Regions from separate parts of the Bradyrhizobium sp. 62B genome, predicted to be linked through region 2. Evidence: predicted binding sites of a transcription regulator. Region 2 holds the regulator's gene; the other holds the start of a gene.
The links. The regulator LexA, encoded in region 2, represses DNA repair genes until DNA is damaged. The targets are predictions, from matches to a motif close to TGTTCNNNNTGTGTTCNG.
Positions count from the first base shown of each region.

Region 1: the regulator LexA is predicted to act here: its motif matches at 3,152-3,169, upstream of ML401_RS00860 (YifB family Mg chelatase-like AAA ATPase).

Region 1 covers NZ_CP092841.2:170,977-185,514, reverse strand. The annotation lists gene ML401_RS00870 (ATP-binding protein) at 1-873, opposite strand, end outside; gene ML401_RS00865 (hypothetical protein) at 990-1,457, opposite strand; gene ML401_RS00860 (YifB family Mg chelatase-like AAA ATPase) at 1,554-3,092, opposite strand; gene ML401_RS00855 (PilZ domain-containing protein) at 3,321-3,566, shown strand; gene ML401_RS00850 (tetratricopeptide repeat protein) at 3,647-4,423, shown strand; gene ML401_RS00845 (AAA family ATPase) at 4,438-5,727, opposite strand; gene ML401_RS00840 (CpaD family pilus assembly protein) at 5,724-6,458, opposite strand; gene ML401_RS00835 (type II and III secretion system protein family protein) at 6,511-8,028, opposite strand; gene cpaB (Flp pilus assembly protein CpaB) at 8,039-8,851, opposite strand; gene gshB (glutathione synthase) at 9,134-10,078, opposite strand; gene ML401_RS00820 (YraN family protein) at 10,089-10,490, opposite strand; gene rsmI (16S rRNA (cytidine(1402)-2'-O)-methyltransferase) at 10,477-11,427, opposite strand; gene ML401_RS00810 (penicillin-binding protein activator) at 11,768-13,000, shown strand; gene hemW (radical SAM family heme chaperone HemW) at 13,005-14,159, opposite strand; gene rdgB (RdgB/HAM1 family non-canonical purine NTP pyrophosphatase) at 14,146-14,538, opposite strand, start outside.
Region 2 covers NZ_CP092841.2:3,388,317-3,402,854, reverse strand. The annotation lists gene ML401_RS15900 (SDR family oxidoreductase) at 290-1,045, shown strand; gene ML401_RS15895 (S41 family peptidase) at 1,121-2,458, opposite strand; gene ML401_RS15890 (alpha-hydroxy acid oxidase) at 2,820-3,953, shown strand; gene ML401_RS15885 (HAD-IA family hydrolase) at 3,963-4,592, shown strand; gene ML401_RS15880 (hypothetical protein) at 4,763-4,969, shown strand; gene glp (gephyrin-like molybdotransferase Glp) at 5,171-6,382, shown strand; gene lexA (transcriptional repressor LexA) at 6,558-7,259, shown strand; gene ML401_RS15865 (hypothetical protein) at 7,792-8,226, shown strand; gene ML401_RS15860 (ComEC/Rec2 family competence protein) at 8,234-10,513, opposite strand; gene ML401_RS15855 (DUF2171 domain-containing protein) at 10,611-10,844, opposite strand; gene ML401_RS15850 (nuclear transport factor 2 family protein) at 10,931-11,317, opposite strand; gene ML401_RS15845 (glutamine--tRNA ligase/YqeY domain fusion protein) at 11,328-13,004, opposite strand; gene gltX (glutamate--tRNA ligase) at 13,172-14,538, shown strand, end outside.

The DNA.
Region 1 (14,538 bases), 3.2 Mb from region 2:
GTCGAGCAATTCCTCGATCAGCGCCATCAAGGCCTCGCCCGAGGTCTTGACCGCTTTGGCATAGGTCGCCTGCTCCGGCGTCAGATTGGTGTCGAGCAGGAGCCCGCCCATGCCGATGATGCCGTTGAGCGGCGTGCGGATCTCGTGCGAGGCCATCGCGAGGAAGCGCGATTTGGCGCGGTTGGCGGCGTCGGCCTGGTCGCGCGCGTCGGACAAGGCGCGCTCGGTTTCGGTGCGGTCGGTGACGTCGCGCCCCACGCTCTGCAATTCGGCGGGCTGGCCGGCATCGAGGCGGACATAACCCTCGCGCCAGGCGATCCAGCGCGCGCCGAGCGGGGTTGCGATCTTCTGGTCATGGATGCGCGTGCCGTTGCTCTCGCGCGCGCTGTCGCCCTGCTCCAGCACGTCGAAATTAAAACGCGTGCCGACCAGCGCGCTGCGCTTTTGTCCCGCGAGCGCGCAATAGGCCTCGTTGGCAAAGGTGATGCGGCCGTCGGTCGCGCGCAGCACGATGAGATCGCCCTGCTGCTCGAACAGGCTGCGGGCGCGTTCTTCCGCTTCCTTCAGCTCCCAATTGCGGTCGATTAGGGTTTCGTTGTGGGCGGCGAGCGTCCGCAGCCGTTTGGCCACGAAGCGCAGGCGCATGCTGAGCGTCGCAAGGCCGAGGCAGGCGATCGCGAACAGCAGGCTCGCGCCGATCGCAAAGGCATGGGGATCGTAGCCGGAGTTTTCCGACCGGCTGCCGGAGACGAAACCATAGGCGCCGCCGAAGGTCGCCGAGAAGATCATGAAGGAGCGGATCGCGAAGGCGATGCGGGGGTGCTGCCGCCTGAAACGGCGCATGCGCACCTTGATCCGGAACGTCCGACCCATCGCCAACCGACCTTTGTCTCAAACCCGCCGCCGCGTGCGACGATGTCGCCTCGACCTTGCGAACAGTTTGAGGCTTTGGTGCTGCCTCCAAACAGGGTTGATGGGGTGTTAACCCCTCAGAGCGAGGCGGCCTGGAGATGGCGATGGCTGCCGCGGGCGCCGACGATCAGCGCCGCCGCCTCGCGCTGCGAGAACGACTTCGAACGCACATAGATGCGGTAGTCCGCCGGCCCTTCGCTGGAGAGATAGATCACCTGGCCGCCATCGACGGGCTGCGCGGCAATCGAGACCAGGCGCGTGGAGGGATTGGCCTGGCAGGAATCCGGCTCGGAACCGAGGCCGTCGTCCACCACGGTGAAGTCCGCCGCGTCGGCATCGTCGGTGACTTGCACCCGCACCGTGGCCCGTTCCGGATCATCGGTGAAGGCGACATGCACGCCGGCGGTCCAGAACAGCGACGTCAGCTCGACCGAGGTGTCGCCGAGGGCGATGCAGGGATGCGAGACCGATCCGATCTCGGCGCGGGCAAACACCGCCGCCGCCAACAGGGGAACAACCGAGGCCAGGATCTTGAAACGCAACATGACACTCTACTCGCCGGGCCCTCGGGAACTCATTGGGCCTTATGGTTTGCAGAGCGTAAAGGAAACTCGTTACCGCCGGGTTGATGCGCGGAATGATCAAGCCAGCTGCCGCACATCCTCCGCGAGTGCGCGATAGGACAGCGCTTCGGCGAGATGCAGTCGGCCGATCTTGTCGGCATGATCGAGGTCGGCCAGCGTGCGCGCCACCCGCAGCACGCGGTGATAGCCGCGCGCCGACAGCCGCATCGTCTCGGCGGCGTCGCGTAGCAGTTTTGCGCCTTGCGCATCCGGCTTGGCGATCTCCTCCAGCACCGAGGCGGGCGCCTCGGCGTTGGTGCGAACATGGGGCAGGCCGGCATCCGCGTAACGCGCGAGCTGGATGTCGCGCGCCGCCGCCACGCGCGCCGCGACCTCGGCGGAGCCCTCCGCCGGCGGCGGCAGGATCAGATCGGCCGCGGTCACGGCCGGCACTTCGATGCGCAGGTCGATGCGGTCCATCAGCGGGCCCGAGATGCGCGCCTGGTAGTCGCCGGTGCAGCGGTCGATGCGGCCGCGCTTGCAGGCATAGCCGGGCTCGAACGCGTTGCCGCAGCGGCACGGATTCATCGCCGCGACCAGCATGAAGCGGGCAGGGTAGGTGACGCGGTGATTGGCGCGCGACACCGCGACCTCGCCGTTCTCCAGCGGCTGGCGCAGCGAATCCAGCACGCGCGGATCGAATTCGGGCAGCTCGTCGAGGAACAGCACGCCCTGATGCGCCAGCGAGATCTCGCCGGGCTTGGCGCGCATGCCGCCGCCGGTAAGCGCGGCCATGCTGGCGGAATGATGCGGCGAGCGGAACGGCCGCCGCGCCGTCAGCGCGCCGCCTTCGATCTCGCCGGCAACGGAGGCGATCATCGAGACCTCGAGCAGCTCGCCCGGCGACAGCGGCGGCAGGATCGAGGGCAGGCGCGCGGCCAGCATCGACTTGCCGGCGCCGGGCGCGCCGATCATGAGCAGGTGATGCCCGCCGGCCGCCGCGATCTCCAGCGCCCGCTTGGCGCTTTCCTGACCCTTGATGTCGCGCAGGTCGAGCGTGGACGCAGCAGGCTCGTGCACCTTCGGCAAGGGCCGCGACAGCACCTGCGTGCCCTTGAAATGGTTGGCGATCTGGATCAGCGAGTGGGCTGCGATGATCTGGATGTCCGGGCTCGCCCACGCCGCTTCGGAGCCGCAGGAGGCCGGACAGATCAGCCCTTCCTCGCGCATATTGGCGCCGATCGCGGCGGGCAGAACGCCGGCCACGGGTGCGATCGAGCCGTCGAGGCCGAGCTCGCCGAGCACGGTGAAGCCCGTCAGCGCATCCGGCGGGATCGCCCCGATCGCCGCCATCAGGCCGAGCGCGATCGGAAGGTCGTAATGGCTGCCTTCCTTGGGAAGGTCGGCCGGCGCCAGATTGACGATGATCCGCCGCGCCGGCAGCGCCAGCCCCGAGGCGATCAGCGCCGAGCGCACCCGCTCGCGCGCCTCCGATACCGCCTTGTCCGGCAGACCGACGATGGCGAAGGCCGGCAATCCAGGCGCGACCTGGACCTGCACGTCGACCGCGCGGGCCTCGATCCCCTCAAAGGCGACGGTGGAAACCCGCTGAACCATGCTCAAACCAGCCTGCCCCTCTCGCACAATTAGGGGTAGCAGAGCTTGGTCCTCTCCGCAAGAACAATACAGGAACATTCGCGGAGGGCGAGCAACCCCTAACCGATCGTAAACGCCAAGCCGACACACCACCTCAAATGCGAGCTTCTCCCCTCAGCACATTCCAACGAATGTCCGTTACTCCTAGGGCTGCGGGATGGGCCGTGGTCTAACGGGTGAACAATTCAAATGCTTGCAAATCGCCGGAGAAGCGAACGTCGGGTGTGCAGCCGGCTCGCCAAGATCCATTTTGGCGCGGGCTCGCTGCCGCGGGACTGCACGATCACGGATATCTCGGATGGCGGCGTGAAGGTCGTGGCGGAGTTTCTGGAAGTGCCGCCGCAATTCACCATCATCTTCGCGCCCGACTATTCCCGGCAGTGCCGCCTGCGCTGGCGCATCGGTTGCGAGTTCGGCGCTGAATTCACCGATTGAGACGCAAGGGCCCTTCGTCCTTAACGGGACTTTAGCGTTAATCGGTAAGCATCTCTGATCAGTTGCCGAGTGATCAGAGTATGTCCAAGCGTTCGTCCCTCGCCTTCCCCCCGGCGAGATTGCTGCTTCCCGCCCTCCTGGTGCTCGGCCTCGGCGGCTGTCAGACCACTGGCATCGAGGATGTCACCGGGGCGCTCGGCGGCAAGCAGGAGTCCGCCGCCAAAGCCGACGCCAGGCCGGAGATGGACGCGCTTCGCGAGCGTTACCGCGCCAAGCCCAGCGATCCCGCCATTGCGCTCGAATACGGCAAGGCGCTGCGCGATACCGGCCAGCGCGCGCAGGCGGTCGCGGTGCTGGAGCAGGCCGTGCTCGCCCATCCCAGCAACAAGGCGCTGCTTGCCGGCTATGGCCGTGCGCTTGCCGACAGCGGCAATTTTCAGCAGGCCTTCGACGTGCTCAGCCGCGCGCATACGCCTGAAGATCCCGACTGGCGGATATTATCGGCGCAGGGCGCCGCGCTCGATCAGCTCGGCCGCAATGAAGAGGCGCAGCAATATTACGCAAGCGCGCTGAAGATCGTGCCTGATGAGCCGCAGGTTCTGTCCAATCTCGGCCTGTCCTACATGCTGCAGAACAAGTTGCCGCGGGCCGAACAGGTGCTCGGCCGCGCCCATCAGCGCAATCAGAAAGACGTGCGGATCCGTGCCAACCTCGCCCTCGTGCTGGGATTGCAGGGACGCCAGGCCGAGGCCGAAATCCTCGTCAAGGCGGATTTGCCGCCGGATCAGGCGGCGGAAAAGGTCACGGCGCTGCGCCAGCTGCTGGCGAAGAAGCAGCAGCAGCGGGCCGAGAAGTAGCCCGGCCTTCTTGCCTACGAGGCCTTGCGATGCGGGGCCGATGGGCGGCCCGACCGGCCCTTCAGCTTCTTCAGCAGCGGCTCGAGCAACGAGCGCTTCGGCTTCTTCACCTCGCCGCGGCCGGCGAGGCGGTTCGCCATGTTCTGAAACAGCTCGGTGGTGCGGTGGTTCTTGGAGACTTCCGCGATCATCTGGCCGTTATTGGCCGCGGTCGAGAACAGCTTCGAATCGAACGGGATCACCGCGATCGGCTGGCTCTCCATGGTCTTGGCGAAGGCCTTGACGTCGATCTCCGCGCGCTTGTGCATGCCGACCTGGTTGAGGCAGTACAGCGGCGGCCGGTCGTTCGGTCGCGCCGCTTTCAGCACGCTCAGCATGTTCTTGGTGTTGCGCAGGTTCGCAAGATCGGGCTCGGCCACGATCACGATGTCGTCGGCGTTCACCAGCGCGCGCCGCGTCCAGCCGGACCATTGATGGGGAACGTCGAGCACGATGCAGGGCGTGGTCATGCGCAGCGTGTCGAACACGGCGTCGAAGGCTTCGGCGCCGAAATCGTAGACGCGGTCGAGGGTGGCGGGCGCAGCGAGCAGGCTGAGGCGCTCGGTGCATTTGGCGAGCAGGCGCTCCATCAGCGCCGTATCCGGCCGGTCCTGCGACAGCACCGCATTGGCGATGCCCTGCACCGGATCCTGGTTGTAATCGAGGCCCGCGGTGCCAAAGGCGAGATCGAGGTCGATCACGACCGAATCGAGCGACAGGTCACGGGCGATGGTCCAGGCCACGTTATGCGCAACGGTGGAGGCGCCGACGCCGCCCTTGGCGCCGACCACTGCGATGACGCGGCCGGTGATGATGGTCTCGGAGGCCGAGAACAGGCTGCAGATCGAGCGGACGACGTCGAGGGTCTCGACCGGTCCGACCACATAGTCGTTGACGCCGCGGCGCACCAGCTCGCGATAGGGCGCCGTGTCGTTGGGATTGCCGATCACCACCACGCGGGTGCCGGGGTCGCAGACGCCGGCGAGGTCGTCCAATCCCTCGAGAATGTCGCGCGTGCCGTCGGATTCGATCACGATCACGTTCGGCGTCGGCATCGACTCATAGACTTCGATGGCCGCGGCAAGGCCGCCGTCCTTGGCGGTGAGATGCGCCTTGGCAAGCCGGCGGTCCTGACCGGCCGCGGTCACCGCTTTGAGCGTCTGCTCGGTCTCGCAAAAGGCCTGCACCGAGATGCGAGGAACCGGCGCGATGTGTTCCTCGGGATGTAGCGAATCGTCCGCTTCTTCGTCGTGGATGCCCGTCATTTGCCTGTGTCGCTCAGCTTGGCCTTGTCGGCGTCGGGATTGGGAGTCGAGATCGCCGTGCCCTTGCGATAGCGCTCGAACGCGATGTCGCGCCGCGCGGTATAGGCCGGCGTCTCGGATCGTGGCTGCTCGAGATCGGCGGGGTTGTCGATCATTGCCGCGAGGTTGCGCTGGCTGGCGCAGCCGAGATTGAAAAAGGGCCGGTTCTCGTTGTAGCCGGGGTCGAGGATGTTGGGCCCGACGTCTTCCGGCCACAGACCGCAGGGACCGGCCACCGCGGCCATCCTGGAATAGCTCAGGCGAATCGTGGGCAGCAGCCCGGGATCTTCAGGGCGATAGGGATGCTGCACGATGGCACGCGACGGCACGCCGCCGGATGCGAGCACAGAGCGGATCTCCTGATAGGTCGCGGCCGCCGCGCGCGAATTCGCGCTGTCGACGGGAACGTCGACGACGACGGAGCCGGTGCCTTCCCGCACCCAGTCCCGCGCAACGCCCGCGACATCCGAATGCTGCGCAGCAGAGAGGCCGCCCCGCGCCTTGCCGACGAAGATCACGATCGACTTCTTGCCCTCCTGCACCGCGATCGGGTGACGCTGGCGGTAATCGGTCGGGACCGTCTGGGTGACGATGTCGCCGGTGGTGTTGCAGGCACCGAGCATGACGGACAGGCCCGTCAGTGCCAGCGCGATCCCAAAGCCGCGACGTCGATCGGCTGATGTTGTCGTCATCGCCTGGTCCCCTCTTGCCCCGTTCCTTGCCCCGATCCCCAGACCGTTCGTCTCAGTCGATGATGAACCCGAAATCTCCGGGCGTGCCGGCGACCGGATCGACAGGGCCCGCGACGCCGTAGAGGCGATTGACCCGGCCGAGCAGCGCCCTTTGTGCGTCCGAGGCAGGCGCAAAGCCGTCGTCGGGCCGTGACAATTCCTTCTGGGCGACGGCGCGCACCACATAGGGCGTCACGATCACCATCAGCTCGGTCTCGTTGTTGACGAAGTCCTGGCTGCGGAACAGCGCGCCGATGATCGGTACCTGGTCGACGCCAGGCAGTCCGTTGATTGCCTGCTTGGTCTGCTGCTGGATCAGGCCGGCCATCGCCATCGAGCCGCCCGAGGGAATTTCCAGGGTGGTCTCGGCGCGGCGGGTCTGGATCGAGGGAATGGTGATCGAGTTGCTCGAGGTCGAGGACACCGCCTGGGTCAAGGTGATCGAGTTGGTGTTCGACAGCTCCGAGACCTCGGTCATCACGCGCAGGCTGATACGGCCTTCGCTGAGCACGACCGGGGTGAAGTTCAGCGAGATGCCGAACTTCTTGTAGGTGACCTGGGTGGTGCAGACGTGAGTGACCGGATCGCAGGCATAGCCTCCGGGAATCGGGAATTCGCCGCCGGCAACGAAAGTGGCGGATTCGCCCGAGATCGCCGTCAGGCTCGGTTCGGCCAGCGTGCGCATGACACCGGCACTTTCCATCGCGCGCATGGTGGCGCTGACGGTGGCGATGCCCTTGGCGAGCCCGGCGACGCCAAGCCCGTTGCTGCCGACGATCGGCCCGCCCGAGACCGAGAACGGGTTGGAATTGTTGAAGTTCACCACCGCGGTGCCGGCGTTCAGGCTGGCGCTGAGATCGACGCCGAGCTGCTTGACGATGTCGCGGCGCACTTCGCCGACGACGACCTTGAGCATCACCTGGTCGCGGCCGCGCACGACGATGTTGTTGACGACCTTGTCCGATCCGCCGACCAGCTTTGCGGCGACGTCGCCGGCCTGCTGCGCCTCGACCGGGCTCGACACCGAACCGGTCAGCATCACGCTGTCGCCGACGCCTTCGATCTGCACGCCCGGCAGCGACTGGCGCAGGGCCGCGCGCATGCCGTTGAGATCGCGTTTCACCGCGATGTCGTAGGAGGCGACCTGCTGGCCGTCGGCGGCGAAGAACACGACGTTGGTCTGGCCGACCTGACCGCCGATGATATAGGCGCGCTGAGCCGAGCGGATGACCGCGTTGGCGATCTTGGGATCGGCAACCAGCACGTCCTTGACCTCGCGGGGCAGGTCGATGACGACGGATTTGCCGATACCGAGCGAGAGAAAACGCGTCCGCGCCGACGCCATCGTCGCGACCGGCGACACGCCGAGATCCGGCGCCTGCATCGGCGCCTGGTCGCCGACCGGCGCGTCCGCTGCCCTGACGCAGTCGGAGGCTGCGAGCAGCCCCAGCACCAGCATCGCCCCCGTCCAGAACGAGCGTGCGCGCTTCCCCCGAATGCGCGCGCCCGTCCGATTGTCCCCGTACTTCATCATGTCCCCATCACTTCTGTGACGTCAGTTGCCGCGTCTGCACGCCGTAGCGGATGACGTTGACGCCTCCGGAGCGCTTGGCTCCCTGGTCCTCGACCGTGACTTCCGTCGCGTTGGCATCGACGATGCTCCGCAGCGCAAGCTGCAGCGTGCCGCCCTGGCGCGCGGCCGACAGCGTGGCGACCTGGTCGGGCTTGAGCTCGAGCGTGACGGTCTTGCCGACCACGGCGTTCTGACCGTCCTTCTCCTTCGGCGCCTGGTCGATCGCGAGCACGCGGATATTGGTCAGGATGACCTCGGACAGGATGAGGTCGTTGCCGCCGGTCGGGCCGTTGGTATCGGGATTCTTCAGGCGGCGGGTCAGCACGATGTCGACGCGGTCGTTCGGCAGGATGAAGCCGCCGGCGCCGGTTTCGGCTGAAATCTCGGTTGAAACGGCGCGCATGCCGGAGGGCAGGATCGCGGCCATGAAGCCGGAGCCTTCGGCCTTGACCAGCTTCTGCTCGCGGATCGGCTCGCCCTGCATCAGCGGGACGCGCGCGATCGAGCCGGCGATCTGGCTCGCGGCCTCGGGCCTGCTGTCACGGCGGATGAAGGCGCTGCTCGCAGTCGCCGCCGGCCAGGTCTGCCATTGCAGATCGTCGGGCTTGAGTGCCTGGCCGAGCTGGATGTCGTTCTTGGCGATGAGGACTTCGACCGTCGGCAGTTTCTCGGCGACGGCCACAACGGGCGCGGGGGCATTCTGATAGCCGCTCGCCAGATAGGCAGCGACGCCGCCGGCAGCCAACGCGATGACGAGAACGACAATGCGTGCGGTGTTCATACGCTTTACTCATACGCGGGGCACTCGAACCGCACCTGGCGGGTCCCCCCGTGTCGATGAGTAGGGAGTAAAAGTATAAGGGGTCTTGCGAGGCCGAACGCGCCCGCCGGTCACGCCGGGGTCTTTCGGCAGATGGTGAACGTCCCGTTAGCCGGTCGGCCGGCGGCCCCGTAGATTCACGTAAGCGCGCTCGTGCGTTCGCACGAGCCCGAGCGCGTCATGGTGAACGGGTGGTTAGTGAGGGGACGGCGTGGAGAGAGAGTGCGGGCTCTCCAGTAAGAATCACTTCTTCCGCTTCTCTTCGATCACGTCCCAGATCTTCGCCGCGACATCCGGGCCGCCGAGCCGTGCAATCGCGCGGATACCCGTCGGCGAAGTCACGTTGATCTCGGTGAGGTTGCCATTGATGACGTCGATGCCGACGAACAACAGGCCGCGCTCGCGCAAGGCCGGGCCGACCGTGGCGCAGATCTCGCGTTCGCGCGGGGTGAGCTCGGTCTCCTGCGCCGCGCCGCCGCGCACCATGTTGGAGCGGAGGTCATCGGCGGCCGGCACGCGGTTCACCGCGCCCGCGAATTCACCATTGACCAGGATGATGCGCTTGTCGCCGTGCTTCACCTCGGGGATGAACTGCTGGATCACCCACGGCTCCCTGAACGTCACCGAGAACATGTCGAACAGCGAGCCGAAATTCATGTCCTGCGGCATCACGCGGAACACCGCCGCGCCGCCATGGCCGTGCAGCGGCTTCATCACGACGGCACCATGCTTGTCGCGAAACGCGTTGATCTCATCTAAGTCGCGCGAGATCAGCGTCGGCGGCATCAGCTGCGGGAAGTTCATCACGAACAGCTTTTCCGGCGCGTTGCGCACCGAGGCGGGATCGTTGACGACAAGCGTCTTCGGATGGATGCGCTCGAGCATGTGCGTGGAGGTGATGTAGGCGAGGTCGAACGGCGGATCCTGGCGCAGCAGTACCACGTCGAAACCGTTGAGCGCTTCGCGCCGGGGCTCGCCGAGGGTGAAATGATCGCCGGGCTCGTCGCGCACGGTCAGGAGCTGAACCGGCGCGACGATCTCCTCGCCGACCATCGAGAGCTTGTCCGGCGTGTAATAGGACAGGCCATGGCCGCGCTTCTGCGCCTCCAGGAGCAGCGCGAAGGTGGAATCGCCCTTGATGTTGATGCGGGCGATGGGGTCCATCTGGACGGCGACGTTCAGTTTCATGGTCTGCCTTTCAGGTCGAGGCGTCGAATGCCGCCAACACATGGCGCGGAAGTGAGCGCGGTGCAATCAGCATGGCGTCGAATCGCAATTCGAATTCGGCATGCTCGGGATGCGCCACGAGCCAGCCTTGCGCGGCGTCGATGATGCGCTGCTGCTGGCGCGGCGTCACGGCGAAGGCGGCATCGTCCAGCGTGGCGCGTGCCTTGACCTCGACGAAAGCGATCAAGTTGCGGCGGCGCGCGACGATGTCGATCTCGCCATGCGGCGTGCGGTAGCGCTTGGCGAGGATGCGGTAGCCCTTGGCCATGAGATAGGCGGCGGCGCGGCTTTCCGCGGAGATGCCGGTGCGGAACGCGGCGACGCGCTCGGGCGAGGCGACCTTGGGTTCCCTCGGCGTCTCAGCCTTCGCCATCGCCGCCCCGCAAATCTTTTGCGAGCTCGAGCGCGCGGGCATAGACCTCGCGGCGCGGCCGGCCCGAGAGCGCGACCGCATGCGCGACGGCATCCTTGACGCTGTGCGCGGCCAGCTGCTCGCGCAGGAGCTCGTCGAGCGCATCCGGTGTCAGCACCCCGGCGTCATCAGCCGGCGGCGCGATCACCAGCACGAACTCGCCGCGCGTCTCCAGCCCATCGGCATCGCGGACCAACTCGGTCAGCTTTCCCCGCGAGACCTCCTCATGCAGCTTGGTCAGCTCGCGGCAGATCGCGGCCTCGCGCGTGCCCATGATCTCGGCGAGCTCGGCGAGCGTGTCCTGCACCCGGTTGCCGGAGTCGAACATCACCAGCGTCGCGTCGATGCGGGCGAGCTCGGTCAGGCGCGCGCGGCGCGCGGCGGATTTCGCCGGCAGAAAACCCTCGAAGAAGAACCGATCGGTCGGCAGCGCCGCGACCGACAGCGCCGCCAGCACCGAGGACGGCCCGGGCAGCGCATAGACGGCGTGGCCCGCGGCGCAGACCTCGCGCACCAGCTTGAAGCCGGGATCCGAAATCAGTGGCGTGCCGGCGTCCGAGACCAGTGCGACCGAGCCGCCGGCCGCAAGCGCCTCCAGGATTTTGGGACGGGCGGCCTCGGCGTTGTGCTCGTGATATTGCTTGAGCTGCGCGGTGATGGCGTAGCGCTCGGTGAGGCGCCGGGTGATGCGGGTGTCCTCGCAGGCGATGACATCGACGCCGGCCAGCGTCTGCAGCGCCCGCAGCGTGATGTCGCCGAGATTGCCGATCGGGGTTGCGACCAGATGGAGGCCCGGTGCGGCCTTCGGCGCCGGGAGCCGATGGGCGTCAATGGAGAAGCCGCGCGAGGCGGCGTCTTGGGCTTCAGGCGTATTTATCGGGGCCGGCTTTGCGCGCATAATGAAGTCAACTTAGGCACGATCCGCAGGGCTTGGAACCAGCTCCTGGAAAAAGATCGTGCCGAGGTGAGGGGTGAGGAAGGACTGGAATGTGATCCGACAAGCATCACATTCGAAGGGAATGAAGCATCAGCGTCATATTCACGGCGAAAACGCCGCCTTGATGCTGGATGACGGACGGTGGACAGCTAGCCAGGACTTTGGGGTGCGGCCGCGTTAAGCGATCATTATCCTTTTGTTTTAGTTAACTATTTGCCGACAATATGCCTGAATCCGCGGCCTTAGTCGCGGGACGAGTGTTGTGACCGGCTGGCGATCGCTGGTCAGAAGAGAAGCTGCCATGGTGGGCCCGCGCGATTTGAAGTCTCCCGTCCAGGGGCCCCCGATGTCAGGGGCGACCCGCCGGAGCGCGCTCGGCCTGTTGCTTGGCGCGCCCCTGCTGTCGGCCTGCGCCGGCGTGCAGCAGAGTCTCAGCCAGTTCTCCAACCCGTTCTCGAGCTCGGCACCGCCGGCCCAGCCGGCAGGTCCCCCGCAGCAGGCGACCACCGCCGGCACCGGCGGCGTGAAGGTCGCCGTGATCCTGCCGCTGTCGGCGGCCGGCAATGCGGGCCTTGCCGCGCAATCCATGCGCAACGCCGCCGAGATGGCGCTGGCCGAGTTCCAGAACCCGAACATCCAGCTCCTGATCAAGGACGACAATGGCAGCCCGCAAGGCGCACAGGCGAGTGCGCAGCAGGCCGTCGACGAGGGCGCCGAGATCATCCTCGGACCGCTGTTCGCGCAGTCGGTGCCGGCGGTGGCGCAGATCGCGCGCACGCGCGGCATCTCGGTGATCGCGTTCTCGACCGATTCCAGCATCGCCGGCCGCGGCGTCTATCTGCTCTCCTTCCTGCCGGAATCCGACGTCAACCGCATCGTTGAATATTCCGCCGGCATCGGAAAGCGCTCCGTCGCCGTGCTGGTGCCCGACAACGCCTATGGCAATGTCGTCGAGGCCGCGGTGAAGGCGGCGGTGCCGCGCCGCGGCGGGCGCATCGTCGCGTTCGAGAAATACGGCGCCGATCGCGCCACGCCGGCGCGCACCGTGGCGCAGCAGCTCGGCAGTGCGGACGCGCTGTTCATCGCCGATGACGGCGATGCCGTGGTGACGGTCGCCGATGCGATGACCGCCGCGGGCGCGAACCTGCGCAACATCCAGCTGCTCGGCACCGGCCTGTGGGACAATCCGCGGGTCTATGCCAATGCGAGCCTGCAAGGCGGCCTCTACGCCGCGCCCGATCCGGCCGGTTTTCGCGCCTTCTCGGGCCGCTACCGCACCAAATACGGCGCCGAGCCGATCCGCACCGCGACGCTGGCCTATGACGCCGTCGCCCTCGTTGCCGCGCTCGCGCGCACGCAGGGCACCACGCGCTTCTCGCCCGACGTGCTCACCAACCCCTCGGGTTTCGCCGGCATCGACGGCCTGTTCCGTTTCCGCGCCGACGGCACCAATGAGCGCGGGCTCGCGGTAATGAAGGTGACGCAAGGCGGCGGCGTTGCTGTCGCGGGTTCGCCGAAGAGCTTTGGAGCGTAGCTCGCTACGCCGCGAGATCCGCGACCACCGCATCCAGCACCGGAAATCCGCTGCTGGTCACGCGCAGCCGTCCCGTCGGATCCACAATGATCGCGCCTTCCTCGCGCAGCAGCGCGATGCGTTTGGGATCGAGCTGGCGGCCGGAAAGTGTTCTGTAGCGCTCGGGATCGATGCCTTCGGCAAGCCGCAATCCCATCAGCAAAAATTCGTCGGCGCGCTCCTCGCTGTTGAGGAGATCGTCGGTGACGACGCCATGGCCGTTGGTCTCGACCCGCATCAGCCAGGCTTCGGGACGCTTCTCGGTGGCGGTCGCATGCCTGACACCGTCGATGTCGAGGCGGCCGTGCGCGCCGGGGCCGATGCCGGCATATTCCTCGCCGCGCCAATACACGAGATTGTGCCGGCACTCGGCGCCGCGCCGCGCGTGATTTGAAATCTCGTAGGCGGGCAGGCCGAGCTTGTCGCAGGTTTCCTGCGTGACGTCGTAGAGCGCGCGCGCGACCGCTTCATCCGGCGTCTTCAATTTGCCGGCCTGGTGCAGGCCGAAGAACGGCGTGCCTTCCTCGATCGTCAGTTGATAGAGCGACAGATGCTCGGCCGCTTCATCGATGGCGAGACGCAGTTCATCGGCCCACATCGCCGGCGTCTGGTCGGGGCGGGCATAGATCAGGTCGAATGAGTAACGGTCAAACGAGCGTCGCGCGATGGCGACGGCATCGAGCGCCTCGCGCGCGCTGTGCAGGCGGCCCAGCGCCTTGAGCGAGGCATCGTCGAGCGCCTGCACGCCGAGCGAAACACGGTTCACGCCGGCGGTGCGATAGCCGGCAAAGCGCGTGGCTTCGACGCTGGTGGGATTGGCTTCGAGCGTGACTTCGACGTCGCCTGCCACGCTCCAGTGCTTGCCGATCGCGTCGAGCACCGCGCCGACGGTCGCGGGCTGCATCAGCGACGGTGTGCCGCCGCCAAGGAAGATCGAGGTGACCTCGCGGCCAGGCGCGCGCTCGGCGGTCGCTGCGATTTCGCGCGCGAAGGCGGAAGCGAAGCGCGCTTCGTCGATCGGGGCGTGGCGGACATGACTGTTGAAGTCGCAATAAGGACATTTCGACAGGCAGAACGGCCAGTGCACGTAGACGCCAAAAGCTTCTTTAGCGCGGCTCAAGGCAGATCTCCGCCAGTTTCACGAAAGCGCGGGCACGGTGCGACAGGCCGAGACCGAGCGGCGGCAGGCCGTGCTTCTCGATGCTCTCCATCTCGCCGAAGGTGCGGTCGTGGCCGTCGGGCAAGAACATCGGATCGTAGCCGAAGCCGGCGGTGCCCCGCGGCGGCCAGACCAGCGTGCCGTCGACGCGCGCCTCGACCTCTTCGAGATGATCGTCCGGCCAGGCCACGCAGAGTGCCGAGACGAAATGTGCCTTGCGCGTGTCCGGTGTGGTGGCGCCGCGCTCCTGCAGCAGGCGCTCGATCTGCGCCATCGCGGCGTTGAAGTCCTTGGAGGGACCGGCCCAGCGCGCGCTGTAGATGCCGGGCGCACCGTCGAG
Region 2 (14,538 bases):
CTTGACGGTGACGACCGGCCAAAGTATTTCCCGACATGCAGCTGCCGAGACGGCGCTGCCGTAGGCGTTACCGTCATCCAACGCGTCCTTTGTCGAGAGGATCCCAGCAGGGAGTTCTCGATTCACGAGACGCCACGGTCATGCCTTCACTTTTCCTGTCAGCGGATGTTCACCCGTTCAAGACGCTTAGGCAGGCGCGCACGCGCCGTGCTGCCGGCCGTCTTGCCGGATCGCTCGCCATGAGGATTTGCGGGATTGCCGTGGCCTTTCTCAATCGAAAGGCGACCCCATGAAGATGACTGGCAATACGATCCTCGTCACCGGCGGCACCAGCGGCATCGGCCGCGCGCTGGCCGAGGCTTTTCACGATCGCGGCAATCGCGTCATCGTCACCGGCCGGCGGCCGGCCCTGCTCGAGCAGATCGCGGCCGAGCGGCCTGGCGTGATCGGCCTGTCGCTCGACCTCGACGATCCCGCATCGCTGTCGCGCTTGTTGGCCGATATTCAGGCAGGCTTTCCCGGGCTCAACGTTCTGATCGCCAATGCCGGCATCTCGCGGCCGGAGGACCTTGCGGCGGAAGGCTGGGATGCCTCGGATGCGGAGGCCATCGTCGAGACCAACATTCTCGGCGTGCTGCGCGCGACGGCGGCGTTCCTACCGATCCTGAAGAGGCAACCGGACGCGACGATCATCGCGACCAGCTCGAACCTCGCCTTCGTGCCGCGTGCCGATTTCCCGACCTACTGCGCCAGCAAGGCGTTCCTGCACTCCTGGCTGCAGTCGCTGCGGCACCAGCTCCGCAGGATTCCCGTCGAGGTGCTGGAGCTCGCGCCGCCTTATGTGCAGACCGAGCTGACCGGGGCGCAGCAGGCCAGCGACGCCCGCGCCATGCCGCTGGCCGCTTACATCGCGGAGGTCATGCAATTGCTGGAGCTCCGGCTTCACCCGCGCGACGAGGTGCTGGTGGAGCGTGACCGCGCCCGCCGCTGGGCCGAGCGCGACGGCCGCTACGAGGCGACCTTTGCAGCCATGAATCCAAGCTGAGGCGACGTTCCAGACGAATTCGCCCGGAAGCGGCTATCCGCTTCCGGGCGATCCGTAGACCGGGAGTCGCAGAATTTAGTTCGGCACCGCGCCTTTCGAGGCAGGCTTGGCCGCAACCGCGTTCGCGGTGACGCCGTGCAGGAAGTCGTAAGCCGCATGCAAGGCCTTGTCGTCTTCCTCCTTGGGCGGGACGTAGGACTGTGACCCCGTCTGCTCGCCACCCTCGCCCGCCGACAGATGCCCGCGCATCTGGGACTCCGCCATGGTGTCCATGCGGCCCTTCAGCTCCGGCGGCACGTCCTGCAGGATCTCGATGTCGGGAGCGATGCCCTGGGCCTGGATCGAGCGGCCCGACGGCGTGTAGTAGCGCGCCGTGGTCAGCGCCAGTGCGCCATTGCCGGCGCCGAGCGGAATGATCGTCTGCACCGACCCCTTGCCGAACGAGCGCGTGCCGATGATCGTCGCGCGCTTGTGGTCGTGCAGCGCGCCGGCGACGATCTCCGAGGCCGAGGCCGAGCCGCCATTGACGAGCACCACCAGCGGCTTGCCCTTGGTGAGATCGCCGCCACGCGCGGTGAAGCGCTGGGTCTCCTCCGGGTTGCGGCCGCGGGTCGAAACGACCTCGCCGCGCTGCAGGAAGGCGCTCGACACCGACACGGCCTGGTCGAGCAGACCGCCCGGATTGTTGCGCAGGTCCACCACGTAGCCGACGAGCTTCTCCTGCGCGACGTCCTTGGTGATCGAGGCGATCGCCTTCTTCAGGCCGTCGGTGGTCTGCTCGTTGAACGAGGTGATGCGGACATAGCCGATGTCGCCGTTCTCGACATGGAAGCGCACCGGGCGCACATGAATGATCTCGCGCTTGATCGCGACGTCGAGCGGAGCGTCGGCGCCCTTGCGCACGATGGTGAGCTTGGTCTGGGTATCGACCGGGCCCTTCATCTTGTTGACCGCCTGCTCGAGCGTCATGCCCTGCACGGCCTCGCCGTCGATCTTGCTGATGAGGTCGCCGGACATCAGGCCGGCCTTCGAGGCGGGGGTATCGTCGATCGGCGAGACGACCTTGACGAGGCCGTCCTCCATCGTGACCTCGATGCCGAGGCCGCCGAACTCGCCGGAGGTGGTCTCCTGCATCTCGGTCCAGGCCTTCGCGTTCATGTAGCGCGAATGCGGATCGAGCGAGGTCACCATGCCGGTGATCGCGCCTTCAACCAGCTTGGCATTGTCCGGCTTCTCGACATAGCTAGCCTTCACGCGCTCGAACACTTCGCCGAACAGGTTGAGCTGGGAATAGGCATCATTCGCGTTCGCTGCCGCCCGCGCCGCCCATACGCCGCCGTGCGGGCTGGCTACCAGAAGGGTGAGACACGCTCCGGTGAGCGTGCCCAGAGGGAACAGCAGGGATTTCCGCATGGATGGGCTGGCCTTTTCGCTGGGCGGTTCGCTTTAAGCTTGTCTCTCGAGACTTGTCTTTCAACACTCGTCCTTCAAGACTTGTCTTTCGGGACTTGGAAGGCGCCATGCAATTGGCGATCCAGTCTGCTTCTCACAATACCATTCTGGTTTCTTCAAGGCCGGGATGCCGCGCCGACGGGTGCACCGCAGAAATCGCTTCGCCCGGACCTAAACTTTTGGCAACGTTGCAGGACTGGCCAGCCCGCAAGGGGAATCATCGGCCGGTCCACGCCCTGCTGCTATGCGATTTTAGGATAGTTTTGGAGGCCTGGACGGGTTAGGCGATGACATAAGGCTTCAAATTCTCGGGAGGATAACAATGAACGAAGCACCCCGCATCCGGCCGGAACGGAACGTCGAGCTCGGCGCCAGCAACGAGCCGTTCCAGAATCTGCACGAATTCATCCGGAAAGCGCGGGCCAACCTCAACCAGAACGCCTGGGATTACATCGTCGGCGCCGCCGAGACCGAAACCACGATGCGCCGCAACCGCATGGCGCTGGACGAGATCGCCTTCCGCCCGCGCGTGCTGCGCGACGTCCGCAAGGTCGACGGCGCGGTTCAGCAATTTGGCCGCAAGATGCGCCTTCCGGTGGTGCTGGCGCCCGTCGGCGCGCTCGAAATCTTCGATCCGGACGGTGCGGCGAGCGTCGCGCGCGGTGCCGGCACCTTCGGTGCGGCGCACATGCTGAGCTCGGTGTCCGAGCCGGGCCTGGAGAAGACCGCCGAGATGGCGCCCGATGCGCTCCGGCTCTACCAGCTCTATGTCCGCGGCGACGATTCCTTCGTCGCGGATGTCGTCAGCCGAAGCGAGAAGAACGGCTATGCCGCCTTCTGCCTGACCGTCGACACCGCCCATTACAGCCGTCGCGAACGTGACATCGCCAAGCGCTACGTTCGCGAGAGTCGCCTGCGCGCCACCGGCGGCGATTTCCAGAAGGGCCTGGAGTGGCGGACCGTGAAGATGATCAAAGACAAGTTCAAGATCCCGCTGATCCTGAAGGGCATCGCCACCGCCGAGGACGCGCTGATCGCGGTCGATCACGGCGTCGAATGGATCTACGTCTCCAACCACGGCGGCCGCCAGCTCGACCATGGCCGCGGTGCCATGCATGTGCTGCCCGAAATCGTCGAGGCCGTGAAGGGCCGCGCCAAGATCATGGTCGACGGCGGCATCTGTCGCGGCACCGACATCGTCAAGGCGATCGCGGCAGGGGCAGATCTCGTCGGCATCGGCCGGCTGCAATGCTGGGCGCTGGCGGCGGCCGGCGAAGCCGGCATCACGCGGATGCTGGAGCTGCTCGAGGACGAGGTGCTGCGCTGCCTCGGCCTGCTCGGCGCCACGTCGTTTGCCGAGGTCGACAAATCCTGCCTGCATCCGGCGACCGCCACCAACGCGCCGAGTGTGTTCAGCGCGTTTCCGCTGTTCGACCACGAACCTTATCGGTACTGAGTAAGAGGATTGCAGGTGACATCGCTCTCTCCCGGCAGCGCGGATGCGCTTCTGTTCGATCTCGGGCGCGTGGTGCTCGACATCGACTTCTCCAAGGCGATCGCTTGCTGGGCGGGACATGCCGGCTGCCAGCCCGAAAGCATCGTCGCGCGCTATGTGCGCGACGAGGCCTACCGGCTGCACGAGATGGGCAAGATCAGCGACGAGGATTATTTCGCCTCGCTACGCGCTTCGCTGGGGATCGGCATTTCGGATGCCCAGTTCCTGGAGGGCTGGAACGCGATCTTCGCCGGCGAGATGCCTGATATCGCCGAGTTGTTGCCGCGGGCGGCGAAAGAGATGCCGCTCTACGCCTTCTCCAACACCAACCGGCCGCATGTCGATTATTTCTCGAAGGAATATGCCGAGCTGCTCGGTCATTTCCGCGAGCTGTACCTGTCATCGAGCATCGGCCTGCGCAAACCGGATGCGGAGGCTTTCGACCATGTCGTCGCCGCGATCGGCGTGCCCGCCGAGCGCATCGTGTTCTTCGACGACCTCGCTGAGAACATCGAAGGCGCGCGGGCCCGCGGCCTGACGGCCGTGCATGTGACCTCGCCGCGCGACGTCGGGAAGGCCTTGAAAGCATTGGGCATCTGACGCCAGCCGCGGGTGCCACCCGGCCTCCCGGCAGCGACATCTTCCGGAACTAAATCTGCTGAAATTTTGGAACCTGATCACTTTGTGCATTTTTATACAGAGTTCCGGGAACGGAATACCGCCCTTCGGACTCTTGAGTCCGTTGGGACTTCTACATCGGACTGATCGACGTGCTGGGCAAAACCTATCTCACTAAGCAAGCCTCTCTCCTGCTTGAATTCGCAAGAAACACCTCGGATTCTGACCTTTCCGCCAAGCTGATCAGCAAGGCCGCCGACCTGAAATCGCAGGCCGATCCGCTCCCCGACAAGGATCAAGGGCCCAAAGCGCCCGACGTCGCATTTGAGATCAGTCCGGACGATCCGGCGGCACGGTGACCGTATCGGTGTTGGCGCTCGTGATTCTCGTCCTTCACGGCGCGCTGTCTCGGCTTCCAGATCATGCCCTGACGAACTTGCACTCCTCCACCACGGAGATCACGCAGGATAGATCATCCCGCGCGCTGCTTTGCCTCGCGCCTGCGGTCGGCTAGAACTCTCGCCGCCCCATTGAACGATGTGCGAGCAGGAGTTTTGCCCGTGGCCCTGATGCCGGTTTCCGACGCCCTTGCCGCGGTGCTGGCAGGTGCAGAGCCGCTGCCTGAACAGATGGTTGCACTCGACGAGGCCTATCACCGCGTGCTGGCACATGATGTCGCGGCGCGGCGCACGCAGCCGCCGCAAGCCATGTCGGCGATGGACGGCTATGCGGTGCGCGCGGCCGACGCAGCAGCGATCGATTCCCGGCTGACGGTGATTGGCGAGGTCGCCGCCGGCCGTCCTTTCGCGAGAGCGGTCGGCGCCGGCGAAGCCGTGCGGATCTTCACCGGCGGCGTCGTTCCCGACGGTGCGGACGCGGTCGTGATCCAGGAGGACACCGTCGCGGACGGCAACAGCGTCACGATCAAGGAAGCCGCGATCACCGGACGGCACATCCGCCCGGCCGGCGTCGACTTCCGTGAGGGTGACGTCCTCCTCCGCAAGGGCACGCGTCTGACCGAGCGCGATCTCGCGCTCGCTGCCGGAATGAATTACCCGCAGCTCGCCGTCTGCCGCCGTCCCAAGGTCGCGATCCTCGCCACCGGTGACGAACTGGTGATGCCGGGCTCAGCGCCCGGGCACGGCCAGATCGTCTATTCCAACGGCTATGCCCTGCACGCGCTCGCCCGCAGCGAGGGCGCCGACACCGTCGACCTCGGCGTCGCCGCCGACACGCTGGAGGCCACCACATCAGGCATCCGCCGCGCTCGCGAGAGCGGTGCCGATATCCTAATCACGACCGGCGGCGCGTCGGTCGGCGACCACGACCTGGTCCAGCAGGCACTCAGGGGCGAAGGCATCGCGATGGCGTTCTGGAAGATCGCCATGCGGCCGGGCAAGCCAATGATGCACGGGCGGCTCGGCGCCATGCGCGTGATCGGCCTGCCCGGCAATCCCGTGTCGTCCTATGTGTGCGCCTTCCTGTTCATGGTGCCGCTGATTCGCGCCTTGTCAGGCCGCTCGGTGATTCATCATCGTCGCGAACGTGCCGTGCTCGCCTGCGATCTCGGTGCCAACGACCAGCGCGAGGATTACTTGCGCGCGCGCCTCGAGCTGCGCGACGACGGCACGCTGGTCGCGCTTCCCGTCAGCCATCAGGATTCCTCTCTGCTTGCGAATCTTGCTGCGGCACAGGTACTTCTCGTGCGCCCACCCTTCGCGCCGAAGGCCGAGGCCGGAAGCCCCTGCGAGGTGCTGCGGCTCCCCGTCTGAGTGCACGGCCACACGCATTCCGCGAACCGCGCTTCGTTCACGGTAAATTAAGCAGTTGCGGAACATGTATCGAACATATAGTGTCCGTTCATGATTTGTTTCGAGGATGTAGCGGCTTATCGCTGAACTCATCGTCTCGGAATCGAACGACATCAACCGGGGGACTTTGGTCGAGATGTTAACGCGCAAACAATACGAGCTTCTGCGGTTCATCAGCGAGCGTTTGAAGGAAAGCGGCGTGCCGCCCTCCTTCGACGAGATGAAGGATGCGCTCGACCTGCGCTCGAAGTCGGGCATCCACCGCCTGATCACCGCGCTCGAGGAGCGCGGCTTCATCCGCCGGCTGCCCAACCGCGCCCGCGCCATCGAAGTGATCAAGCTGCCGGAGCTCCAGGCTGCCGCCGGCGCCCGGCGCGGCTTCACGCCGAGCGTCATCGAGGGCAATCTCGGCAAGATCCGCGCGAGCTCCAGCCCGCCCGTGGACGAGGGCGAGCGGCCCGTTGCGGTGCCCGTGATGGGCCGGATCGCGGCCGGCACGCCAATCGAGGCATTGCAGACCCGCAGTCACACCATCAGCGTGCCGCCCGACATGCTCGGCTCGGGCGAGCATTACGCTCTCGAGGTGCGCGGTGATTCCATGGTCGAGGCCGGTATCCTCGACGGCGACATGGCGCTGATCCAGCGCAACGAGAGCGCCGACACCGGCGACATCGTGGTGGCGCTGATCGACGACGAGGAGGCTACGCTCAAGCGCTTCCGCCGCCGCGGCGCGTCGATCGCGCTCGAGCCTGCCAATGCCGCCTATGAGGTGCGTATCCTGCCGCCGAACCGGGTGAAGATTCAGGGCAAGCTGATTGGGCTTTACCGGAAGTACTGAGTCCGGAAGAACTCAGTCCGAAAGTAGTTTTGGCGCCTGCGTGCGCCTTCGGTCGGCGTCGCCGATCTGAGATTGGAGCGGATGAATGTCCGCTCCGGCTGGATGATCATTCTGGTTCTGCACAGATTATCTGGCCCCTCCTCCACGGCCATCTTCGGCGGACCGCAGCGACATCGCGTCTGGGCGTTTCGGGTTCGGAAGACCAGATCGTTTGGGTGCAGCGGTCGCGGCATCGGGGCACGGGGCCGTTGCTGCGCCATCGGATTGCCATGTCCGCAACACCCAATTGCGCAGCGCCGCGATCGCGCCGGCAATGCGAAGTGTCGCTTTTGCAGTCGCTGACAGGCGCCGGCGTAATGCACCTCAGCCAGCTTTGTTCCTGGCGAATTCGGGAAAGTTAAAGTGATCGCGGGGTGCGGATCCCAGCCGCAGATTTGCCTACAACCAAGCACAGCGTTGGTGTTTAAACTCTGACAGAGGCCTGTGCCTCCAAGAGAGGCGCGGGTCGCTATCTTCACATGAGGAGCACCCGATGTGTGACTATAGCCTGCATGCCGTCGCGACGCGCCCCGCAGAAGTCGGCGAGACGATCGTCACGACAACCTTCCGCGGCACCTCGACGCGCGGCTTCGCATCCGAAGCCGACCTCTCCGTTGCGGTCTGCCTGCTGCCGGGAACGGAGCTCGCCTTCGCAGACAACGTCCGTTACGACAACCGCTGGATCTGGACGCGCACCGTCAACTCCCGCGTCGGCAAGTTCGGCAAGATCGATCCGCACATTCCCGATCGCCATCACGACGCGATCGAATTCCCTGATGGCAAATACGTGCTGGTGACTCAGCTCGTCGAAGGCCAGCGCGCAACCGTGCTGCAATTGCCCGTGACCCAACCGGTCGGCGAGCGCGAGCACAAGCCTGAGATCATCGCCGATAGCCGTTCGCCCGTCACACCGCTGCCGCTGGGCTGACAGAGGCTCAGTCCTCCGCCTGAAGATCGGCCTCCGACGGGGTCGCATCCTTGGCGCGCGGAGCCGCCGCCCTCGGCATGAGGGCTCCTTCGAAATCTCCCTCGCCGGCGGCCGCCGGCGACCAGGGACGGCTCGTGCCCCTCGCCCTCACCGCCTGAACTGCAAATCCGTCGCCACGCCGTGTCAACGCCAGCGCGCCCTGGCGAACGAGCCGCTGCCGATCCACCATCATCGCCGCGCAATCGGGCGGTGCGGGCCGTGACGTCACGACCAGTGCGGCACGGCTGCAATCGTCCGCGAGCGCATCGATGCGCGAGGCCAACGCAACCAGGCGCCCGTCGGCAAGCGGCGTGGCGCAGCCGGCCTCGTCGCACGACACCCCCTCGGCCAGCGCGCTGCTGCCGGCATCGCGCGGATCGGCGTCGGCCGCCAGCCACTCCTTCAGCATGAAATTGTCCTTGCCCGTCCTGATCAGGTGCAGGCGCCCGTCCCCGCCCCGCACCGCGACGCTGGCGCCGTCCCCGGCGATCAGGATATCGGGCTGCCGCACCGACAGGCCCCACGCGATGGACGTCAGCAGCACCACGGCACCGCACCAGCGCAAGGGCGTGCGCAACAGGCCCATCACGATGATGCCGAGGCTCGCGGCGATCAGCGGCGCGATCCCAAACGCCGGGATGCGGCCGACCGCGCCCGGCAAGGCCGCGACCCAGCGCGAGACCGCGACCATCCAGTCGATGCCGAGGCCCATCAGCCACCAGAAGACGCCATCGAGCCCGAAAGGCGCGGCCAGCAATCCCAACAGCCCCGCCGGCATCACCAGTGCCGAGACCACCGGCATCGCACCGAGATTGGCGAGCACGCCATAGGGCGTGACACGATGGAAGTGGAAGGCGGCATAGGGCGTGGTCGCAAGCCCCGCGATCAGCGAGGCCAGGAACAGCATCGCGATCTCGCGGCCGCCCCACAGCGCGACGCGCGCGGTGGCCGAATGATCGGGCGAGGCCAGCAGGTTCGGCATGCCGATCTGCACCAGCGCCACCAGCCCGAGCGTTGCCGCAAACGACATCTGGAAGCTCGGATGCACCAGCGCCTCCGGCGCGACCGCAAGCACGATCAGCGCCGCCACCGCCAGCGTGCGGAAGGTGATGGCGCGGCGATCGACCATCACCGCGATCAGCACCACCGCCGTCATGAAGAACGACCGTTGGGTTGCGACCTCGGCGCCCGAGAGCAGCAGATAGAACGCAGCCGCGACGAATGCTGCAGCCGCCGACCATTTCTTGATGGCGAAGCCGGCCGCCAGGCCCGGGATCAACGCCAGCAGCGCGCGCACCGCGAAGAAGACGACGCCGGCGACCACCGCCATGTGATAGCCGGAGATCGAGAGAACGTGTCCTAGCCCGGAGATGAACATCGCATCGTTGACAGGGGCGGAAATCGCATCGCGCCGCCCGGTGAGCAGTGCAGTTGCGATCGCGCGGTTGTCGCCCTCGAGCGTTGCGCGGATGCGGGCGTCGATCGCATCGCGCAGGCCCTGCATGAAGGCGGCATAGCGCAGCCGCAGGCCGCCCGCATCAGGCGGGATTGCAGCCGTAATTGCGCCCATCACGAAGCCGGAGGCGCCGATGCCCTGGAAGAACATGTCGCGTGAAAAGTCGTAGCTGCCGGGGCGGACCGGCGTGAGCGGCGGCATCAGCCGCGCCTTCAATTGAACGAAGCTGCCGACCTCGGGCGCGGTGCCCTTGCGCACGGAGAGGCGGACGCGGTCGAGCTTGACGTCGCTGCGCTGCGCCTCCATCGCGGTGACACGCAGCACGAAGCGATCGGTGCGCTCGCGGATGTCGCGCGTCTCGACGAAGCCCGACAGCGACACCGAATAGAGTGGTTTTGCGAGTACGGTGTGGGCAATGCGCGCGGTCTTCCAGGTCGCCACGGCAAAGCCCGCCGCGACCGCTGCGATCATGATCGCCGGCGCGAACAGCCGGCTCCGCCGCAACAGGGCCGCGCCGAGCAGCAGCGCGATCGCCGTCGCGGCGACAATCCACAGCACCGGCTCATGATCGGCGGAAAAATAGAGCGCGATGCCGCCGCCGAAGGCGACCGGCACCCACGGCAGCAAGCGCCCGGGGCCGGCCTCGGCCCGAGCCCATCCGCGGATTGTTTCGACGATCGCGGGCCAGATGCCAAAGCCCGCCGGAACGAAGCCGCCGGCGGGCGCAGCGCGGCCGACCGGCCACGTCCCGACAATACCTTGGGACCGTACTGGCCGGCCCGGCTCCGCCATCTTCCCTGCACCCTACGCGACGCGATTGCCGCCAAGGCTACCGGAACGTGCGGTCGGGCGAATAGCGGTACAAATCAGGAACGCGAGAGGGCGTCCCCTACTTTTCCTCTTCCATGGTCACGGCCACCGATGCCTTGGCCGACAGCCGCACCTTGTTGCCTTCGACATCGGCAACGAGGCCCTTGTCGATGAAATGATGATGGCCCTTGTGGCTGCCCTCACCGCTGTCCTTCTTGGTCAGCTTGATGCGGTTGCCTTCGACCTTGTCGACCGTGCCGATGTGAACGCCGTCGGCGCCGATGACTTCCATATGCTCTGCGATGTTCTGCATGGTGAGTTCCTTGTTGAACCCACCCAACGCACAGAAACGACGTTCGTTCTGGCCCTCGGGAATGACGATGCCGTGTACGATGGCCGTCAGATCAGCGGCGCCTGCGACGAGGCGTGGTGATTGACGATCTTCCAGTCGCCGTCCTCGCGGATGATGACCCAGCTCATCTTGACGACGAGATCATCCCGCTCGCCGGCGAGGTCGAACGAGATTGTCGCGGCCATGTTGATCAGATCGGGGCCGGCTTGCGCTGCGTTCACATCGGAGAACACGGCACTTGGCCTCCGCCAGCGCGGCAGGCCGTTGAAATAGTCGGCGACGCCGGCCCTGCCCCGATAGAGTTTCGGGTTGGAGCCGAAGAAGAACGCGTTCTTCGAATACAGCGACGAGAGCGCGGCCGCATCGAGGCTGGCGAAGCCGGCGCACCATTTCGCGATGATGGCGGAAACGATGGCGTCGGCTTCACTGCTCATGCCTCAATCCTCATCCTTTCGCGACTTCCTTCGCGAACGTGTCGCGCAGGCCGATGGTGCGCGAGAATACCGGCTTTCCGGGCGTCGAGTCCTTGTCGCGGACGAAATAGCCCTGGCGCTCGAACTGCATCGGCTCGGTCGCATTGCTCTCTGCCACCGATGCCTCGATCCGCGCGTCGGGCAGGATCTCCAGCGAGTTCGGATTGAGATCGGCCGCGAAGTTCGAAGCGTCGGGGCTCGGATTGGCGAACAGCTGGTTGTAGATGCGGATTTCAGCCGGCACCGACGTTGCCGCGGGCAGCCAGTGCATCGTCGCCTTGACCTTGCGGCCGTCGGGCGCGTTGCCGCCCTTGGTCGCGGGGTCGTAGGTGCAGCGCAGCTCCACCACCTCGCCCTTGTCGTTCTTGATCACGCCGGTGCACTTGACGAAATAGGCGTAGCGCAGCCGCACCTCGTTGCCCGGCGACAGGCGGAAGAACTTCTTCGGCGGGTTCTCCATGAAGTCGTCCTGCTCGATATAGAGCTCGCGGCCGAACGTGATTTTCCGCGTGCCGGCGCTGGGATCATCGGGGTGATTGATCGCCTCGAGCTCCTCGGTCTGCCCTTCCGGATAGTTCTCGATCACCACTTTCAGTGGCCGTAGCACGCCCATGCGCCGCTGCGACGTGCGGTTCAGCTCCTCGCGGATGCAGAACTCCAGCATGCCGACATCGACGACGCTGTTGGCCTTGGCAACGCCGATGCGCTTGACGAATTCGCGCAGCGCGGCCGGCGGCACGCCGCGGCGGCGCATGCCCGCCATGGTCGGCATGCGCGGATCGTCCCAGCCCGCGACATGGCCGTCGCGGACGAGCTGGGTCAGCACGCGCTTGGACAGCAGCGTGTAGGTCAGGTTCAGCCGCGCGAACTCGTACTGGTGCGGCTTCGACGGCACCGGCAGCTTCTCGATGAACCAGTCGTAGAGCGGCCGGTGGTCCTCGAACTCCAGCGTGCAGATCGAGTGCGTGATGCCTTCGATGGCGTCAGACTGACCGTGCGCGTAATCGTAGCTCGGATAGATGTGCCACTTGGTGCCGGTGCGCGGATGGTGCGCGTGCAGGATGCGGTACAGCACGGGATCGCGCAGATTGATGTTGCCCGCGGCCATGTCGATCTTGGCCCGCAGCACGCGCGCGCCGTTCGGGAATTCGCCCGCCTTCATGCGGCGGAACAGGTCGAGATTCTCGTCCACGCTGCGGTCGCGGAACGGCGAGTTCTTGCCTGGCTCGGTCAGAGTGCCGCGAGAGACGCGGATCTCCTCCTGGGTCTGGTCGTCGACATAGGCGAGCCCGTCGCGGATCAGCTGCTCGGCCCATTCGTACAGGCGGTCGAAATAGTCCGAGGCGAAGAACAGGTTCTTGCCCCAGTCGAAGCCGAGCCAGCGCACGTCGGCCTGGATGGAATCGATATATTCCTGCTCTTCCTTGACCGGATTGGTGTCGTCGAAACGCAGATGGCAGCGGCCCGGAAACTCCTGGGCGATGCCGAAGTTGAGCGCGATCGACTTGGCGTGACCGATATGCAAGTAGCCGTTCGGCTCCGGCGGGAACCGGGTCACGATCTCGCTGTACTTACCCTGATCGAGGTCGGCCTGAATGATGTCACGAATGAAATCGCGCCCAACCTCAGCTGCCACCGGTTCTGTCATTACGATAATCCTGTCGGGAAATCAGCGGTCCTTCTGCCAAATTCGGGAGGCTGAGCCAAGAGCTTAAGCACAGCCGCGAGCAAGGCCCGGCAGGTCCGCCGACGGGCTTTAGTTATGTCCCGGTCCTGCTATATACCACCGCCTCCAATGCATAGGCCCTGCCAAGAATGACCGATTCCGTCGTCACCCGCTTCGCCCCCTCGCCGACCGGCTTCCTCCATATCGGCGGCGCCCGCACGGCGCTGTTCAATTGGCTCTATGCCAAGAAGCACGGCGGCAAGATGCTGCTGCGGATCGAGGACACCGACCGGGAGCGCTCCACCGAGGCTGCGATTGGCGCCATCCTCGACGGTCTCAAATGGCTAGAGCTCGGCTGGGATGGCGACGTTATCTACCAGTTCAGCCGCGCCGCGCGTCACCGCGAGGTCGCCGAGCAGCTGCTCGCCGACGGCAAGGCCTATCGCTGTTACGCCACCGCGGAGGAGCTCGCCGCCATGCGCGAGAAGGCGCGCGCCGAGGGGCGCACCCGCCTCTATGACGGCATGTGGCGCGACCGCGATCCCGCGACCGCCCCGAGCGACGTGAAGCCGACCATCCGCCTGCGCGCGCCGCAGACCGGCGAGACCGTGATCGAGGACCAGGTTCAGGGCCGCGTGGTCTGGCAGAACGAGAACCTCGACGACCTCGTCCTGCTGCGCGGCGATGGCAACCCGACCTACATGCTCGCGGTGGTGGTCGACGACCACGACATGGGCGTCACCCATGTGATCCGCGGCGACGACCATCTGATCAACGCCGCCCGCCAGAAGCAGATCTACGATGCGATGGGCTGGACGCTGCCGAACATGTCCCACATCCCCCTCATCCATGGTCCGGACGGCTCAAAGCTCTCGAAGCGCCACGGCGCGCTCGGGGTCGATGCCTACCGCGCCATGGGATACCTCCCGGCGGCGCTGCGCAATTACCTCGTCCGGCTCGGCTGGAGCCATGGCGATCAGGAGATCTTCTCGACCGAGGAGATGATCGCCGCTTTCGACCTCGGCAGCGTCGGCCGCGCCGCCGCGCGCTTCGATTTCGCCAAGCTGGAAAACCTCAACGGCCACTACATCCGCCACGCCGACGATCAATCGCTCGTGAAGATGTTCGAGGACGTGCTCGACCATCTCGTGCCCAGCCGCAACGAGCTTAAGGCCAAGTTAAACGACACCACGCGCGCGCAGCTCGTGAAGGCCATGCCGGCCCTGAAGGAGCGCGCCAAGACGCTGATCGAGCTGATCGACGGCGCCTATTTCATCTTCGCCGACCGGCCGCTGGAGCTCGATCCCAAGGCGCAGGCGCTGCTGACGCCGGAGAACCGCAAGCTGATCGGCCAGCTTCATTCCGCGCTGGAGAAAGTCGAGACGTGGAGTGGCGCCAGCACTGAAGCCGCGTTGCGCGCGTTTGCCGAGGAAAATAGTCTCAAGCTCGGCGCGGTCGCCCAGCCCTTGCGGGCGGCGCTGACCGGACGGACGACGTCGCCTGGTATATTTGAGGT